DNA from 4 places in the Pseudomonas sp. KH_046_1 genome. Region 4 is predicted to be linked to each of the others. Evidence: predicted binding sites of a transcription regulator. Region 4 holds the regulator's gene; each other region holds the start of a gene.
What was found. Region 4 encodes FliA, which starts transcription of late flagellar genes. Its sites were predicted from a motif close to CTAAAGTTTNNNNNNNNNNNGCCGNTAA; they were not measured.
Positions count from the first base shown of each region.

Region 1 (4,348 bases), 3.2 Mb from region 4:
GGAACTTGGCCAGGAAGTCATCGGCACCGACCTTCTTGACCATCGCCTGATTGAATACCCCCGACAACGAAGTGTGCAGGATGATATGAAGCTTTTGCATGCGCGGGTCATTGCGGATTTCCGCCGTCAGGGTGTACCCGTCCATCTCCGGCATCTCGATGTCGGAGATCATCATCAGGAACTCTTCTTCCGGCTTCTTGCCCTCGTCGACCAGTTTGCGCAGGTAGTCCAGCGCTTGCCGACCGTCGTTCAGCGCCACCACTTCGACGCCGACCGTTTGCAGGCAACGCGTGACCTGCTTGCGCGCCACCGATGAGTCGTCGACCGTCAGCACGCGTAACGAAAGCGCCTTGTGCTGGGTTTCGACATCCACCACGCCCACGGAAATCGCTTCCGGTGTCGGCGCAACTTCCGCCAGCACCTTCTCGACGTCGATGATTTCGACCAGCTGGTTATCGACCCGCGTCACCGCCGTCAGGTAGTGATCGCGCCCGGTGCCCTTGGGCGGCGGATGGATCTCCTCCCAGTTCATGTTGACGATGCGCTCCACCGAGCGGACCAGGAAACCCTGGGTCTTGGTGTTGTACTCCGTGATGATCACGAAAGGGTTGTGCTTGTCCTTCAACGCACCGGAGCCGGTCGCCATCGCCAGATCAAGGATCGGGATGGTCGCCCCCCGGATGTTCGCCACGCCGCACACGACAGGACTGGACTTGGGCATCAGCGTCAGTTTGGGGCATTGCAGCACCTCCCGAACCTTGAACACGTTGATCCCGTACAGCTGCTGGCCGTCGAGACGGAACAACAACAGCTCAAGGCGATTCTGCCCCACCAGTTGCGTGCGCTGGTTTACCGAATCCATTACACCAGCCATGCCCAGACTCCTACACCAACGCCAAGTGTTGTTGCGACGCGCCTTCATCACTAAACGGCACGGCGCTTGCTTTTTTAATCGTTATGAACACAGAACCGACATTTTTCCGACGCCTGACCACACCCTGCCGAAAATTGCTCGGCGTGCTGGCGGCTGTTTGCCTGTTCAACGCTGGCAGCCCTGCCCTTGCTGACGCGGTTACCTTGCCTGACATGCTTATCGGCGTCACTCAGGGCTTTCTTGAATTCACCGTAGAAGACTATCTGGCTACCAGCCAAACGGAAGGTCGCTACGAGATCCAGGTCAACCCGCTCGATCCGCGCATGCACATGCCCATGTGCGACAGGGAATTGACAGCAACGCTTGAGAGTCCCAAGCCGTTGGGACGGGTTACGGTCAAGGTTCGCTGCGAGGGCGTTTCCCCCTGGACAGTCTTCGTGCCCGCTCAAATCCGCCTGTTTCGCGATGTCGTGACCAGCGCCCGGCCACTGCGCCGCGCCGCCATTGTCGAGCCTGGGGATGTGGTCCTGCGCGAGCGCGATATCAGCCTCACCAGCCAGGGCTACCTGACCTCTCTCGATCAGGCGATCGGGCAGCGACTGACCCGACCAATGGTCGCCGACCAGGTGATTACCCTGGTGCATATCGAACAGGCCGAGGTCATCCGCAAGGGTGATCAGGTGGTAATTACCGCCCGCAGCGGTACGCTCAGCGTGCGCATGCCGGGCGAAGCGCTGTCAAACGGCAGCCTGAGCGAACAGATCCGGGTGAAAAACCTCAACTCCCAGCGAGTCATCAAGGCGCAGGTCATGGCGCCGGGTCAGGTGGAAGTGTCCATGTAAGGCGCTCTGTTCATCAGAATGTGGCGCTTGCCGCGGCTGTTCCCTAGACTGTGTTCCAGGCACGGCAAGCGCTGGCGCGCGCAAGGTTCATTGATAAATGGGCCTAAAGTTTTCCAGGGAATGGCCGAAACCATGGCAAGCGTCCAAATTCCCAGAGGTTTTTATCATGGTCATCGATTTCAGCCGATTGAACAGCTCCTCGTCCCTTACGGGCAGTACACGTACCAGCGTCAGCAAGGAAAGCGCCGAGGCCGGCAAATCCGCGCCGCTGGAGTCCGCGGCCGAACAGGCCGGTACCGTCAAAAGCGGGGAATCGGTACATCTCAGCAATGAGGCTCAACAGTTGCAGAAGGTCACTGACAAGCTGCGCGATCAGCCTGCCGTCGACAACGCCCGCGTGGCCGAGTTGAAAGCAGCGATTGCCGATGGCAGCTATAAAGTCGACAGCAACCGTGTAGCCAGCAAACTGCTCAACTTCGAAGCCCAGCGCTAGGCCACCGCCGGCGCCAGGCTTTTGGACGCTTAAAACCCAAGGCCAGCCATGCACGACAATAATCTACTGCAACTGATCACCGACGACTTTGCCCCGGCGCAACACCTGCTGGAATTACTGCAGACCGAATCCCTCGCATTGCATGGCCGCGACATGCCATTGCTCGAGAACATCCTGGCGCAGAAACAGGCATTGGTCGTTTTGCTCGAACAGCATGGCCGCAAGCGCAGTGAAATTCTCGCCAGCCTCAACCTGCCGACCAACCGCGGCGGTCTGGAGCAATTGGCCGGCCAGTCGAGCATTGGCGAGCAGTTGCTGGCGCAAAGTGACGTGCTGACCGATCTCCTGGCTCAGTGCCAGGCCATCAACGCCAACAACGGCCAGTCGATCCTCACTCAGCAGGCCGCTACGGCCACCCAGCTGAAAATCCTCACCGGCGGTGAAACCCCGGCGCTTTACGATGCCAGCGGAACATTCTCCAAGCTTGCCAAGCCGCGCCCGCTCAGCCAGGCATGAGCCGGTCAATGCCCCCGCTCTATCAAGACGCGCAACATACTGGCAAACTGCCATACTGCCGTAGTCAAATTTTGTCTGGAGATTGATTAACCGTGTCCAATGCCTTATCCGTGGATGATGCTCCGCAGCCACCCAAGGTGCTCTCCACGCCCTTGGAAATCTCCAGCAACCTGCGCCAGCTGCTCGAAAGCCATGACCCGCTGATCATCACGTTCCACGAGCGCAGCCAGCGCTTCCAGAGCTATCTGGTGGACCTGGACCGTGACAGCAACATGATTGCCCTGGACGAAATGATTCCCCGTGATGGCGAGCGCTACCTGCTGGCGGGCGAGCCGTTCAGGGTCGAAGGCTTCCACGAAGGCGTACGCATTGCCTGGGAAAGCAACGGCCGGTTGAACATCGACGAATCCGCTGGCAGCCGCTGCTATCGCGGCGCCCTGCCCGACGAAGTGGTGTACCACCAGCGCCGTAATGCGTTCCGCGCCGCGCTGAAACTGGCACAACTGGTCAACGTCAACCTCGACGGCGAAAAGCTCAAGGCCCCCATCAGCGGCAAGCTGCTGGATATTTCCGCTACCGGCTGCAAACTGCGCTTCGACGGCGACATCACTGGCAGCCTGCAACTGGGTCAGGTTTACGACCGCTTCAACGCCGAACTGCCCTTTGGCAAGATGACCGCGCCGGTCGAGTTGCGTTATCTGCACTTCGAAGAAAGGATTTCCACCACCTTCGCCGGCGTTCGCTTCCATAACATGAGCGGGCTGGTGCAGCGTCAGGTCGAACGCTTCGTCTATCAGTTGCAACGTGAAGCACGTCGTTTCGACAAAGACGATCTCTGATAGAGCGCTTCAACAAAAAAACGGGCAGTCCCTTGCGGTGACTGCCCGTTTTTTTGTCCCCCGGTTTTAAGGCCTGGCCTCGGTAAAGCTTTGCTCGCGCCCCGAATCAGGGTCTTCTGGCGGTTGATCGGTTTCTGATTCGGATTCAGGTTCGGCTGGCGGTTCCGGATTCACCGGGTTGCACATCTGATCCTGCACCACCTGCTCATCAACACGCGGGTCGAGGCAGGCCACCAGTGGCGAACTCGTCATATTGTCCGGCATGGCCACGTGATGCAGCGGTGCGTCGTCGACCTGATGCAGGTTGGTCACCGCTTTCGGGCGAATCCGCCACACCAGCACCAACGCGAAGAAACTGAAGAAGGCATAGAGCATCTGGCTGCCGAACAACTTCATCAGCACGCCTGCCACCAGCGGCCCGATACTCGCGCCAACACCATAGGTCACCAGCAACATCGCCGTCAGGGACACCCGGCGATCGCCTTCGACATGGTCGTTGGAGAACGCCACTGCCAATGGATACAGGCAGAACTGCACCAGCGAACAGACAAAACCGGCGATAAACAGAATCTCCAACGGCACCTGCGGCATGATCGCCAGCGGCAGTGCAGCCAGTGCCAGGCTGAAGGCGAAACTGCGGATCAACACGGCCCGGTCGTAGCGATCGGACAACCAGCCCAATGGCCACTGCACCAGCAGCCCGGCAAAAATGCAGCTACCCATGAACAGACCGACCTGCTCCGTGGACAACCCTTGCTGCGAGGCATACAGCGGTGCCAGACCG
Region 1 covers NZ_CM174481.1:4,872,604-4,876,951, forward strand. The annotation lists gene AC3IT9_RS22295 (chemotaxis protein CheV) at 1-874, opposite strand, end outside; gene flgA (flagellar basal body P-ring formation chaperone FlgA) at 958-1,716, shown strand; gene flgM (flagellar biosynthesis anti-sigma factor FlgM) at 1,883-2,209, shown strand; gene AC3IT9_RS22310 (flagella synthesis protein FlgN) at 2,258-2,725, shown strand; gene AC3IT9_RS22315 (flagellar brake protein) at 2,818-3,564, shown strand; gene AC3IT9_RS22320 (MFS transporter) at 3,631-4,348, opposite strand, start outside.
Region 1: flgM (flagellar biosynthesis anti-sigma factor FlgM) is a predicted target of FliA. The motif match lies at 1,820-1,847, and genes of this name have one in related genera.

Region 2 (4,348 bases), 300 kb from region 4:
ACCGTGACCCAGATGCTGCGCAAGAAAGGCGTGGTGGGCAAATTCGTCGAATTCTACGGCGATGGCCTAGCCGACCTGCCCCTGGCCGACCGCGCGACCATCGCCAACATGGCCCCGGAATACGGCGCCACCTGCGGTTTCTTCCCGGTGGACGACATCACGCTGGAGTACCTGCGCCTGTCCGGCCGCCCCCTGGAAACGGTGCAACTGGTCGAGGCCTACAGCAAGGCCCAGGGCCTGTGGCGCCTGCCCGGCCAGGAACCGGCGTTCACCGACACCCTGGCGCTGGACATGGGCCGCGTCGAAGCCAGCCTCGCGGGGCCGAAACGCCCGCAGGACAGGGTATCGCTGCCGAATGTCGCCCAAGCCTTCAGCGACTTCGTCGACCTGCAATTCAAACCCACCAGCAAGGAAGAAGGCCGCCTGGAAAGCGAAGGCGGTGGCGGCGTCGCCGTTGGCAACGCCGATCTGGCCGGCGAAGCGGATTACGACTACGAAGGCCAGACCTATCGGCTGAAAAACGGCGCCGTGGTCATCGCCGCGATCACCTCCTGCACCAACACTTCCAACCCGAGCGTGATGATGGCGGCCGGGCTGGTGGCGAAGAAGGCCGTGGAAAAAGGCCTGAAACGCAAACCCTGGGTGAAGAGTTCGCTGGCCCCCGGCTCGAAAGTGGTCACCGACTACTATAAGGCGGCCGGCCTGACCCGTTACCTCGATGAATTGGGCTTCGCCCTGGTCGGCTATGGCTGCACCACCTGCATCGGCAATTCCGGGCCGCTGCCGGAGCCCATCGAGAAAGCCATCCAGCAAGCCGACCTCACCGTGGCCTCCGTGCTCTCGGGCAATCGCAACTTCGAAGGCCGGGTGCATCCGCTGGTGAAAACCAACTGGCTGGCCTCCCCGCCACTGGTGGTCGCCTACGCGCTGGCCGGCACAGTGCGCACCGACCTCAGCCGCGAGCCGTTGGGCGATGACAAGGACGGCAAACCGGTTTACCTGCGGGACATCTGGCCAAGCAGCAAAGAAATTGCCGACGCCGTGAGTCAGGTCAACACCGCCATGTTCCACAAGGAATACGCCGAAGTGTTTGCCGGAGACGCGCAATGGCAGGCGATTGAAGTACCGCAGGCGGCGACCTATGTCTGGCAGTCCGACTCGACTTATATCCAGCACCCACCGTTCTTCGACGACATCGGCGGCCCGCCGCCAGTGGTCAAGGATGTCAATGGCGCCAGGATCCTCGCACTGCTCGGCGACTCGGTGACCACCGACCACATCTCCCCGGCCGGCAACATCAAGGTCGACAGCCCTGCAGGGCAATACCTGCGCGACAAAGGCGTGGAACCGAGGGATTTCAACTCCTACGGTTCGCGGCGCGGCAACCATGAAGTGATGATGCGCGGCACCTTCGCCAACATTCGCATACGCAACGAAATGCTCGGCGGCGAAGAAGGCGGCAACACCCGCTACCTTCCCACCGGGGAAAAAATGTCGATCTACGACGCCGCCATGCGCTATCAGGCTTCAGGCACGCCGCTGGTGGTGTTCGCCGGCCAAGAATACGGCACCGGTTCGAGTCGCGACTGGGCGGCCAAAGGCACCAATCTGCTGGGGGTGAAAGCGGTCATCGCCGAAAGCTTCGAACGGATTCACCGCTCCAACCTGGTGGGCATGGGTGTGCTGCCGTTGCAGTTCAAGCTGGATCAGAACCGCAAGAGCCTGAACCTCAATGGCAGCGAAACCCTGGACATCTTCGGCTTGACCGGCGTCGAGCTGACGCCACGGATGAACCTGACACTGGCCATCACCCGCGAAGACGGCAGCAGCGAGAAGATCGAGGTGTTGTGCCGCATCGATACACTCAATGAGGTGGAGTACTTCAAGTCCGGAGGGATTCTGCATTACGTGTTGCGGCAGTTGATCGCTTCGTAACGGACGACCGACACAAACACCGCCTTCGGGCGGTGTTTGTGTTTGGGTCACGAAAATTTATGTGGGAGCGAGCTTGCTCGCGATATGGACATAACATTCAACATTGTTGCCGACAGTCAGTAAGCTATCGCGAGCAAGCTCGCTCCCACAGGGTTTGGGATGCATCGCAAATTCCGACTCAAGGACTTCAAATGATTGCCCTGCCATGGATGTCTCTGGCCCTGCTTTCCTTCGGCTACGGCCTGGCACTGACCTACGGCCATCTCGGCTGGCTCTCGGCAATCTCGGTGTTTTTGTTGCTGGTCGCGGGTGTCGCCGTCCGCCAACGCGAGATCCCTTTTGTCCGCTACCTCGGCCACGGCCTGTTCATCGTCCTGGCCCTGGCCCTGGCGACGCATTGGTTACCCGGCTTCTACAACGGTCGCGTTATCGATCCTCAGCGTTTCACCGACAACGCCGCGTCATTCGCCATGCACCTGAATCTGGACAAACCGCTGATCGGCTTCTGGCTGTTACTGGTGTGTCCGTGGATTGTCGGCCGCCGTTCACTTCGGCTATCGCTGTATGCCACCGCACTGGCACTGACCTTGAGCGCCCTGCTGGCGTTGGGCGGCGCACTGTTGCTCGGGGTCATCGCCTGGGCGCCAAAATGGCCGGATCAAGCCTGGTTGTGGTTGCTGAACAATCTGCTGCTGGTGACGCTGGTCGAGGAAGCGCTGTTCCGTGGCTACATCCAGGGCGGCCTGAGCCGGTACCTGAAAGACCGGCCCTACGGTGAACACCTCGCCCTGCTGCTGGCGTCATTGGTCTTCGGCCTGGCCCATATCGGCGCAGGATGGCAGTGGGTGTTGCTGGCGACGCTGGCCGGGGTCGGCTATGGCCTGGCCTACCGGTTCGGCGGGCTGGGCGCCGCCATCGCCAGCCACTTTGGCCTGAACCTGCTGCACTTCGGCCTGTTCACCTATCCGATGCTCGCCGGCTGATGCAAGGGCCACTTTGCGACGCATCACTGATAATCAAAAAATAATCTCAACAATCCGCCGGCCTTGCCGATACAGCACTTGAAAGCCTTGCGGATTAAAAAAGCCATGCGTAACAACCAGCCTATTACACAACGCGAGCGGACCTTCCCGGCTCAGCAACGGTTGATTTCCACCACCGATGCCAAGGGCATGATCACCTACTGTAACGACGCTTTCGTCGAGATCAGCGGGTTTCCCCGAGAGGAACTGATCCGTGCACCGCACAACCTGGTCCGTCACCCCGACGTCCCGGCCGCGGTGTTCGCACACATGTGGGACACGCTGAAACAAGGCTTGCCATGGATGGGCATTGTCAAGAATCGCTGCAAGACCGGTGATCATTACTGGGTGAACGCCTATGTGACACCGATCTTCGAAGGCAATCAGGTGATCGGTTACGAGTCGGTGCGGGTCAAGCCCAGCGCCGAACAGATCCGCCGCGCCGAAGCGCTCTACCAACGCATCAACCAGGGCAAGTCGGCCGTTCCCTCCTCGGATAAATGGTTGCCGATCCTGCAGGACTGGCTGCCGTTCATCCTGGTCAGCCAATTGAGCTTCATGATCGGTGCATCGCTGAACTCCCATTGGGGGTTTGCCCTGGCTGCCGGTCTTTCGGTGCCGCTGGGCCTGATGGGTCTCCAGTGGCAACAGCGTGGCCTCAAGCGTTTGCTGCGCCTGGCCGAGCAGACCACCTCCGATCCGTTGATCGCACAGATGTACACCGACAGTCGCGGCGCCCAGGCGCGTCTGGAAATGTCCATCCTCAGTCAGGAAGCACGCCTGAAAACCTGCCTGACGCGCCTGCAGGACACAGCCGAACACCTGACCGATCAGGCCAGACAGTCCGATGCCCTGGCGCACAACAGCTCCAGCGGCCTGGAACGTCAACGCGTCGAAACCGAGCAAGTGGCCACCGCTGTCAACCAGATGGCCGCTACCACCCAGGAAGTCGCCAGCCACGTGCAACGCACCGCCGATGCTACCCAGGAAGCCAATCGCCTGACCGGTCGTGGTCGTGACATCGCCGGGGAAACCCGCGAAGCCATCCAGCGTCTGTCGGTGGTGGTCGGTGAAACCGGTGTGACCGTGACCCAGCTGGCCAAGGACAGCAACGAAATCGGCGGCGTGGTCGACGTGATCAAAGGCATCGCCGACCAGACCAACCTGCTGGCCCTGAACGCCGCCATCGAAGCGGCCCGTGCCGGCGAGATGGGTCGTGGTTTTGCGGTGGTGGCCGACGAAGTCCGTCAGCTGGCGCAACGCACCAGCGAGTCCACCGGGCAGATTCATGCGCTGATCGCCAAGCTCCAGCAAACCGCCGGCACCGCCGTGCAAACCATGGAAGCCGGACATCGTCAGGCGGAAGAAGGCGTGGCGCGGGTACTGGAAGC
Region 2 covers NZ_CM174481.1:2,009,619-2,013,966, reverse strand. The annotation lists gene acnA (aconitate hydratase AcnA) at 1-1,935, shown strand, start outside; gene AC3IT9_RS09210 (CPBP family intramembrane glutamic endopeptidase) at 2,127-2,918, shown strand; gene AC3IT9_RS09205 (methyl-accepting chemotaxis protein) at 3,024-4,348, shown strand, end outside.
Region 2: AC3IT9_RS09205 (methyl-accepting chemotaxis protein) is a predicted target of FliA. The motif match lies at 2,964-2,991, and genes of this name have one in related genera.

Region 3 (4,348 bases), 3.1 Mb from region 4:
ACCGCTTTCGCGAGCAGGCTCGCTCCTACAGGTTTTGCGCCCGTTTCCAGGTCATTGGATCAGACGTGGAAGTAACCCACGCACGAATCGAACGGCAGGCGCTTGAGTTCGATCTTGTTCAGGTCGAGCACTTCACGCAGGGCCTTGGTTTCGCCCGGGAAGTTGCGGTAGGCGACTTCGTCGAGCACCACGATCGCGCCTTTGGGCATGTACGGCAGGAAGGTTTCCAGCGCGACTTTGGTCGACTCGTACAGGTCGGTGTCGAGGATCAGCATGGCCACGACCAGGTCCGGACGGGTCTTGACCCACTCCGGTACGGTCTTGACGATGTCGCCCTTGACCAGCTCGCAGCGCGGAATGCGGTTGACTGGGCGCAACAGGTCGTTGGCGTCGATCATGTCCTGGATCAGCGACTGGTCGGTGTCGGCGAACATGGTCTCGTTGACGTCGGCCGGGTCTTCTTTCTTGTCGATGCTCTGGAAGCCTTCGAAGGTGTCGAAACCCACGATCGAGCGGTTGATCGCATACGGCTCGAGAATCATCGACAAGTGCATGTAGAGCATCAACGAGTTGCCCTTGTACACGCCGCACTCAATGATCGCGCCCGGCACTTCGGCGACCTTCTTGAACAGCTCCATGCGCGACAATGCGGCGGTCACGCCAATGCGGTTGGCGAAGACGAACGGCGCGTCAGCCACGTATTCGGCATCGACCCGTTTCAGGACGTTGGTACGGGTTTCGTTGTACTGGGCCTCAGCGGGCGTGATGCGACGCTTGGTCATTGCGGGATTCCTCGGAAATTCGAAAAGTCGTGGACGTGGAAGTAGTCTTTGAAACCGGCGCCGACATCCGGGCAGGCGCTGTCGACGTTGATCGCGCCGCGCTGCTGCTTGAGGTCGTCGAGGTGCATCAGGCGAAAGTCCACACTGAAGCGGGTGTGTTGCGTGTAATTGGGCACGGTGCCGTGCAGGTGCGAACCCGAGAACACCAGCATCTCGGCGGTGTTGCCGGCAATGCGCAGTTCAGAGGCGCTGTTGATCGCTTCGGTGGGTACCGGGTGCTGGCGCGCCTCTTCCTTGACGTTGTCCTTGGCGCGCTGGCGTTGCACGCCGATCCAGTCGGACAGGCTCCACTGCGCCGAGGTGTTTTTCACCGGGACGTCGAAGTAGGCCGGGTTGATCATCATGGTCTGCTCAGGCTGGATCGTGTAGACCGGCATCCAGGTATTGATCTGGCAATCGACACCGCCATACCAGGTATCGCGATGGGGCTTGTAGGCATAACTGACGCCGGCGTGCAGGTAGTCGTAGTTGGGCACGACACGGATGCGCGGTACGTCGAAAATGAACTCCTCGGGAGCGGCACCGATTTCGTCGGTGAAGCTGCGGATCAGCTCCTTGGCACGCAGGCTGTTGGTGAACTGGCCCTTGAGGCGGGTCACCAGCACCACGAACTCTTCCACCGGCATCAGCGTGTGCAGCGCCTGGTGATTGGTCTCGCCATCGAAGGCGGCGGTGATGCTTTCCTGGGCAAAGGCACAGAGTTCCTTTGCCGCTTTCAGTTCGGTGTTGAGGAAGATGTCGCCAGCGTAGATCGCACTTCTGAAATCAGCGTGCTTGTGCAACTGATTGATGAATAAGTTCACGGTTCTCACCCAGGAATACTTTGGCTCTCATAAGAGTCGGCAACAGGCTGACAAACTGAAGGGCTGGCGGACGTGTGGTGCGTCAATAAAGCGCAAGCCTTTGAGCATGCGAGCAAATGCCGTGCCGCTGGACGAAAAAAATCCCGACGGGAAAACCCGCCGGGATGATGTGCTTCGAACCCAGGCTGCGACCCTGGGATTTGCACTCCTGTGGGAGCGAGCAAGCCCGCTCCCACAAGATTCCAGCTGCGGTCAATAATCCTGCTGCTTACGAAACGCCCAGCGCCCGGCAATCACGGTAAAGGTCGCGACCAGCGCCACCAGCACCCAGAAACCCTCCGGATCACCGGCCAGCGGAATGCCGCCGACGTTCATGCCGAAGAAACCGGCGATGATGTTGATCGGCAGCGCCAGCACCGTCACCACCGTCAGGGTGAACAGCGTGCGGTTGGTCTGTTCGTTGATGTTGGCGGCGATCTCTTCCTGCAACAGCTTGATCCGCTCACCCAGCGCCGTGAGGTCGTTGATGATCAGCGCGAATTCCTCGGTGGATTTGCGCAGTTCTTTCACGTCTTCTTTTTGCAGCCATTGCGGCGGCCGGTTGAGCAGGCGCAACAATGAGCCTGGCTCCAGCGCCAGCAGCCGTTGCAAGCGCACCAGCACCCGGCGATTGGCGCCCAGTTCAGCGCGGTTGGTCGACAGCCGTGAGGACAGCAATTCGTCTTCGATCTGGTCCACGCTCTGGCTGGTCTTGCGCACGATCTGGGTCAGCACTTCACCCTGGTCGCGCAGCAGATGCACAAGCAGCTCCAGAGGGGAGCGAAAGCACTCCCGGGCCTTCACCGACGAGCGTAATTTGTCCACCGAGTGCAGCGGTTGCAGGCGTGCGCTGATGATCAATTGGCTGCGGGCGCACACCCACAGGGTCGAGACATCCGACGAGACCATGTTGCTGAGGTTGAACACTACATCGTTGACCACTGCCAGCAACGCGGAGTCGACATGTTCGATGCGCGTCGAGCGCGAGCCTTCGTGCAGCGCCTCGAAAAATTCCTCGGGTAACTCCAGATGACTTTTCATCCAGCGTTCGCACGCGGCGTGGGCGAGGTTCAAGTGCAGCCAGAGAAATTGCTCGTCGCTTTCCGGTTGTTGCAGGTACTGCAAGGCCTCGGCGGAATTGATTTCCCGACCGGCCTCACCGGGGCGAAAGCTGAAACCGTAAAGCAGGCCGAACAGATCCGTGTCGCGATGACTGTGATCGATGCTGTGGTTCATGAGGGCTCGCAAGGGGAGACGCCTGTCGCAGGTTTCGCAGGTTCACTTGAGCGGCATCATCGCAAGCGGGGATGACGTTTTGGTGACGGGAAAATAACGCAAACGATTGCTCTACCGGCGGTCGGGATATTCTCAAGAATCGCTCTGGCTAGCCGATCACGCTTGGGTTGAGTTGCGCGCCGCAGGCCTAGGCCGGGAGCGCAGACAGGGAAGTCCGGACACTTTTCACGCCTTAACGGGGCGTGCCTCATTCCTGTCATGAGTACCATCTGATGCTTTTGCAAAAGTCCCTGAGAGCACAAATTCTCGCCCTGCTGAGCGGCAGCCTGCTGGCGATGCTGTTGATCGCCCTGGCGTGCTTTCACTTCCTTTCCAGCGGCGTGCAGAACTACGCCAATCTGATCGAAGGCCCACTGCATACCTCGCAATTGATCGATGAAGCCAACCTGCAATTCAAGGTGCAGGTGCAGGAGTGGAAAAACGTCCTGTTGCGCGGCAAGCAACCGGCGGACCTGAGCAAGTACTGGGGGCAGTTCGAAGACCGTCAGCGTGATGTGCAAAACATCCTCGGCGAACTGGCCGCGCAGAAGGGTATCGAACCGCAACTCAAGAGCCGCATCGAGCGCTTGCGTGACGAACATCGCCAGTTGGGCGCGGCCTATCAGAAGGGCCGGGACGCGTTCGTGGCCGCCGGTGGTGATCCTGCGGCGGGCGACGCGGCGGTCAAGGGTGTGGACCGCGCCGCCAGCGATCAGATGAGTGAACTGGTCAGCGAGTTGCGCAAGCAGGGCGCCGAGCAATCGACACTGATCAGCGCCGCTGCCGATCGCACGGTGATGCTGGGGATCATTGTGATGTTGGTTTCGGGGTTGCTGATCGGCCTGCTGAGCCTGTGGCTGGTCAACCGCAACCTGGTCGAACCGATCCGCAAATTGATCGAATACGTGGCGCAACTCAGCCAGGGGCGTATTGCCGAGCGCGTGGCCAGCACCCGTCAGGACGAGTTGGGCAAACTGGCGATGGCCGCCAACACCCTGCGCGATTTCCTCGCTGAAACCTTCAGCCGTTTGCAGTGCAGTGCGTCGGACCTGGACAGCGCCAGCGGTGAGTTGAATTCGATCGCCACCGTGATGGCCGGCGGTACCAACGAGCAGTTCAACCGCACCGATCAGGTGGCCACGGCGATGAACGAAATGTCCGCTACGGCACAGGAAGTCGCCCGTCATGCCGCCGAAGCGGCGCGGGCCGCCGACGATGCCGACCAGTCCGCCCAGCAGGGCGAAAAAGTCATGCAGGGCACCATCCATACGATCACCCAGATGCGCGGTGAAATTGCCAACACCGCCACGGTCATCCGCCAACTGGAAACCGACAGCGGGCGCATTGGCAAGGTCCTGGAAGTGATTCGCGGCATCGCCGAACAGACCA
Region 3 covers NZ_CM174481.1:4,948,222-4,952,569, reverse strand. The annotation lists gene AC3IT9_RS22645 (TylF/MycF/NovP-related O-methyltransferase) at 60-782, opposite strand; gene AC3IT9_RS22640 (hypothetical protein) at 779-1,645, opposite strand; gene AC3IT9_RS22635 (transporter) at 1,898-2,920, opposite strand; gene AC3IT9_RS22630 (methyl-accepting chemotaxis protein) at 3,193-4,348, shown strand, end outside.
Region 3: AC3IT9_RS22630 (methyl-accepting chemotaxis protein) is a predicted target of FliA. The motif match lies at 3,052-3,079, and genes of this name have one in related genera.

Region 4 (4,348 bases):
GGTGTCGCAGCGGTGATCGGGCTGCGCTCGCGGACTTCGCTGAACATGCTGTTCACCGCGTCCAGAGCTTCGAGAACCACGTCCATCAGTTCCGAGTCGACGCGACGTTCACCCTTGCGCAGGATGTCGAACACGTTCTCGGCGATGTGGCAGCACTCCACCAGCTCGTTGAGCTGGAGGAAGCCGGCGCCCCCTTTTACAGTGTGAAAACCGCGAAAAATTGCATTGAGCAGATCCGCATCATCCGGACGACTTTCCAGCTCGACCAGTTGCTCGGACAGTTGCTCTAGAATCTCGCCGGCCTCAACCAGGAAATCCTGAAGGATCTCTTCATCGGCGCCGAAGCTCATTAAGGGGGGTGCTCCTACAGGTCTAAAAACCCAAAAAACCTAAAATTCTAAAACTCTAAAATCCCAGGCTGGATAACAAATCGTCCACATCGTCCTGACCGGACACAACGTCTTCTCTTTTATCGGCATGAATCTGCGGACCTTCACCCTGAGAGAGATGTTTTTGTGGATCTTTTTCTGCAAGCATCGCTTCGCGGTCATGCTCGATGCCCGCAAAGCGGTCCACCTGACTGGCCATCAGCACGAGCTTGAGCAGGTTGCTTTCAACTTCGGTGACCAACTGGGTCACACGCTTGATCACCTGGCCTGTGAGGTCCTGGTAATCCTGGGCGAGCAGGATGTCGTTGAGGTTGCCCGACACCGCGCGATTGTCCGTGCCGCTGCGCACCAGGAATCCGTCGACCCGCCGGGCCAGTTCGCGGAACTCTTCAGCGCCGACCTCACGACGCATGAACCGTCCCCAGTCCGCGCTCAAGACCTTGGCTTCATCCGCCAGGCCATTGACCAGCGGCGTGGCACTTTCCACCAGATCCATGGTGCGGTTGGCCGCTGCCTCGGTCAGCTTCACGACATAGCCCAGACGCTCGGTGGCGTCGGTGATCTGCGACACTTCTTCGGCTTGCGGCATGTGCGGGTCAATCTGGAAATTGACGATCGCGCTATGCAGTTCGCGAGTGAGCTTGCCCACTTCCTGATACAGGCCGCGGTCACGGGTCTGGTTGAGCTCATGGATCAATTGCACCGCGTCGCCGAACTTGCCTTTTTCAAGGCTGGCGACCAATTCGACGGCGTGTTTTTTCAGGGTCGACTCAAAGTCGCCCAATGAAGTTTCGTTATTGCCCATAGCTCCCCCGTGGCGCACTCATCAACCGATGCGTTCGAAAATCTTCTCGATTTTTTCTTTCAACGCCTGGGCCGTGAAGGGTTTGACCACATAGCCGTTAACACCGGCCTGGGCCGCTTCGATGATCTGCTCGCGCTTGGCTTCAGCGGTCACCATCAGCACCGGCAAGTGCTTGAGCTTTTCATCGGCACGCACGTGGCGCAGCAGATCGATACCGGTCATGCCAGGCATGTTCCAGTCCGTTACCAGAAAGTCGATGCTTCCGCTGTTGAGCACCGGAATGGCGGTTGTGCCATCGTCGGCCTCGACGGTGTTGGTGAACCCAAGGTCACGCAGCAGGTTCTTGATGATCCGCCGCATCGTTGAGAAGTCATCAACGATGAGGATTTTCATGTTCTTGTCCAATTCGACCTCCAAGCAGTCTTAAACGCGCCCAGCACCTGGACGCGCCATTTCAATCAATCCGGCAAAGCACTCGATGACTGTCTGGAGCACAACAGATCGCGACCGGCGCAGTTCAACACCACACCGGCCTCGTTCGCAGTGTCCCCCACACTGCCTTCAGCGCGCTCGCCACTCCCCCAAACGCCCCCGCAAACGGGCCGCGCACTGGCTGTGTAACTGGCTGACCCGAGATTCGCTGACCCCCAGGACCTCACCGATTTCCTTGAGGTTCAACTCTTCGTCGTAGTACAGCGCCAACACCAGTCGCTCACGCTCCGGCAAATTGGCAATCGCATCCGCCAGCGCAGCCTGGAAGCGTTCATCTTCCAGGTCGCGTGACGGTTCGATATGAGCACTCGCGCCATCCTCGTGCAGCCCTTCGTGTTCGCCGTCCTGCAACAGATCGTCGAAACTGAACAGCCGGCTGCCCAGGGTGTCGTTCAAAATCCCGTAGTAATCGTCGAGACTCAATTGGAGTTCGGCCGCAACTTCGTGATCTTTAGCGTCACGGCCGGTTTTCGCTTCAATCGAGCGAATGGCGTCGCTGACCATGCGTGTATTGCGGTGAACCGAACGTGGCGCCCAGTCCCCCTTGCGCACTTCATCGAGCATGGCGCCGCGGATTCGAATGCCCGCGTACGTCTCGAAACTGGCGCCTTTGCTGGCGTCATATTTGGTCGACACTTCAAGCAGGCCGATCATCCCGGCCTGGATCAGGTCTTCGACCTGGACACTGGCCGGCAGGCGCGCCAACAAGTGGTAGGCAATGCGTTTAACCAGCGGCGCGTAACGCTCGATCAGCTCGTACTGCGCATCACGCGCCGATTTTTTGTAGAGGTTGTAACCGCTTGCTGTCATAGAACCGGTCCTGCTGTCTGCTGCACGAGCCGCTCGACGAAAAACTCCAGGTGCCCGCGCGGGTTGGCAGGCAGCGGCCAGGTATCGACCTTCTGTGCGATGGCCTTGAATGCCAGCGAGCACTTGGAACGCGGGAACGCCTCGTAGACGGCGCGCTGCTTCTGCACGGCCTTGCGCACACTTTCGTCGTAGGGCACCGCGCCGACGTATTGCAGGGCGACGTCGAGGAAGCGATCCGTGACCTTGGTCAACTTGGCGAACAGGTTGCGCCCTTCCTGCGGGCTCTGGGCCATGTTGGCCAGGACCCGGAAGCGGTTCATGCCGTAGTCACGGTTAAGCAGTTTGATCAATGCGTAGGCGTCAGTGATCGAGGTCGGCTCGTCGCACACCACCAGCAGCACTTCCTGGGCTGCGCGAACGAAACTGACTACCGAGTCACCAATGCCCGCCGCGGTATCGATCACCAATACGTCGAGGTTGTCGCCGATATCGCTGAAGGCCTGGATCAGGCCGGCGTGTTGCGCGGGACTCAGATGCACCATGCTCTGAGTGCCGGATGCGGCCGGAACGATACGGATGCCACCGGGTCCCTGCAACAGTACATCGCGCAGTTCGCAGCGGCCTTCGATCACGTCGGCCAGGGTACGTTTGGGTGTCAGGCCCAGCAGAACGTCGACGTTCGCCAGTCCCAGGTCGGCGTCCAACAGCATGACGCGCCGGCCAAGCTCAGCCAGAGCCAGGGACAAGTTCACTGACACATTAGTTTTCCCGACGCCACCTTTGCCGCCGGTCACCGCGATCACCTGTACGGGATGCATGCTGCCCATGTTATTTCTTTACCTTGTCTTGCATAGACGGAGGCCACATTACTGGCTGCGCGTTCACAAACGGAACAATGCATGGCAGACCATCGATGTAGGTACAAAAACTGTTCATTTTTACCTCAGCCAACCTGCTTGGTCGGGCTGTGGTAGATGTCAGCGAACATGTCAGCCATGGCTTCTTCGCTGGGTTCTTCCTGCATTTGCACGCTCACGGCGCGACTGACCAACTGGTGACGACGCGGCAGATGCAAATCATCCGGGATCCGCGGGCCATCGGTCAGGTAGGCCACCGGCAACTCATGACTGATGGCAAGGCTCAACACCTCACCCAGACTAGCCGTTTCATCCAGTTTAGTCAGGATGCAGCCAGCGAGCCCGCAACGCTTGTAACTATGATAGGCGGCGGTTAGAACCTGTTTCTGGCTGGTGGTTGCCAGGACCAGATAATTTTTCGAGCGGATGCCACGACCGGCCAGGCTTTCGAGTTGCATGCGCAAGGCCGGGTCGCTGGCCTGCAGGCCGGCGGTATCGATCAGCACCACGCGCTTGCGCAGCAAGGGTTCCAGCGCCTGCACCAGGGACTGGCCCGGATCGACGTGGGTCACCGGCACATTGAGGATGCGCCCCAGGGTCTTGAGCTGCTCCTGGGCACCGATGCGGAAGCTGTCCATGCTCACCAGCGCTATGTTCTGCGCGCCGTACTTGAGCACGTAACGGGCAGCCAGCTTGGCCAGGGTGGTGGTCTTGCCCATGCCGGCCGGGCCGACCATGGCGATCACACCGCCCTCTTCCAGCGGCTCGACTTCCGGGGTAACGATCATGCGCGCCAGGTGCGCCAGCAACATGCGCCAGGCCTGACGAGGCTCTTCGATATCGGTGATCATCGCCAAAAGGTCGCGCGACAGCGGGCCGGACAGGCCGATGCGTTGCAGGCGACGCCAGAGGTTGGCCTGGTCCGGACGGCTGCCCTGCAGCTGATTCCAGGCCAGCGAGCCGAGCTGGACTTCCATGAGTTCGCGCAGGCTGTT
Region 4 covers NZ_CM174481.1:1,708,402-1,712,749, reverse strand. The annotation lists gene AC3IT9_RS07760 (chemotaxis protein CheA) at 1-350, opposite strand, end outside; gene AC3IT9_RS07755 (protein phosphatase CheZ) at 406-1,194, opposite strand; gene AC3IT9_RS07750 (chemotaxis response regulator CheY) at 1,216-1,587, opposite strand; gene fliA (RNA polymerase sigma factor FliA) at 1,756-2,496, opposite strand; gene fleN (flagellar synthesis regulator FleN) at 2,493-3,323, opposite strand; gene flhF (flagellar biosynthesis GTPase FlhF) at 3,440-4,348, opposite strand, start outside.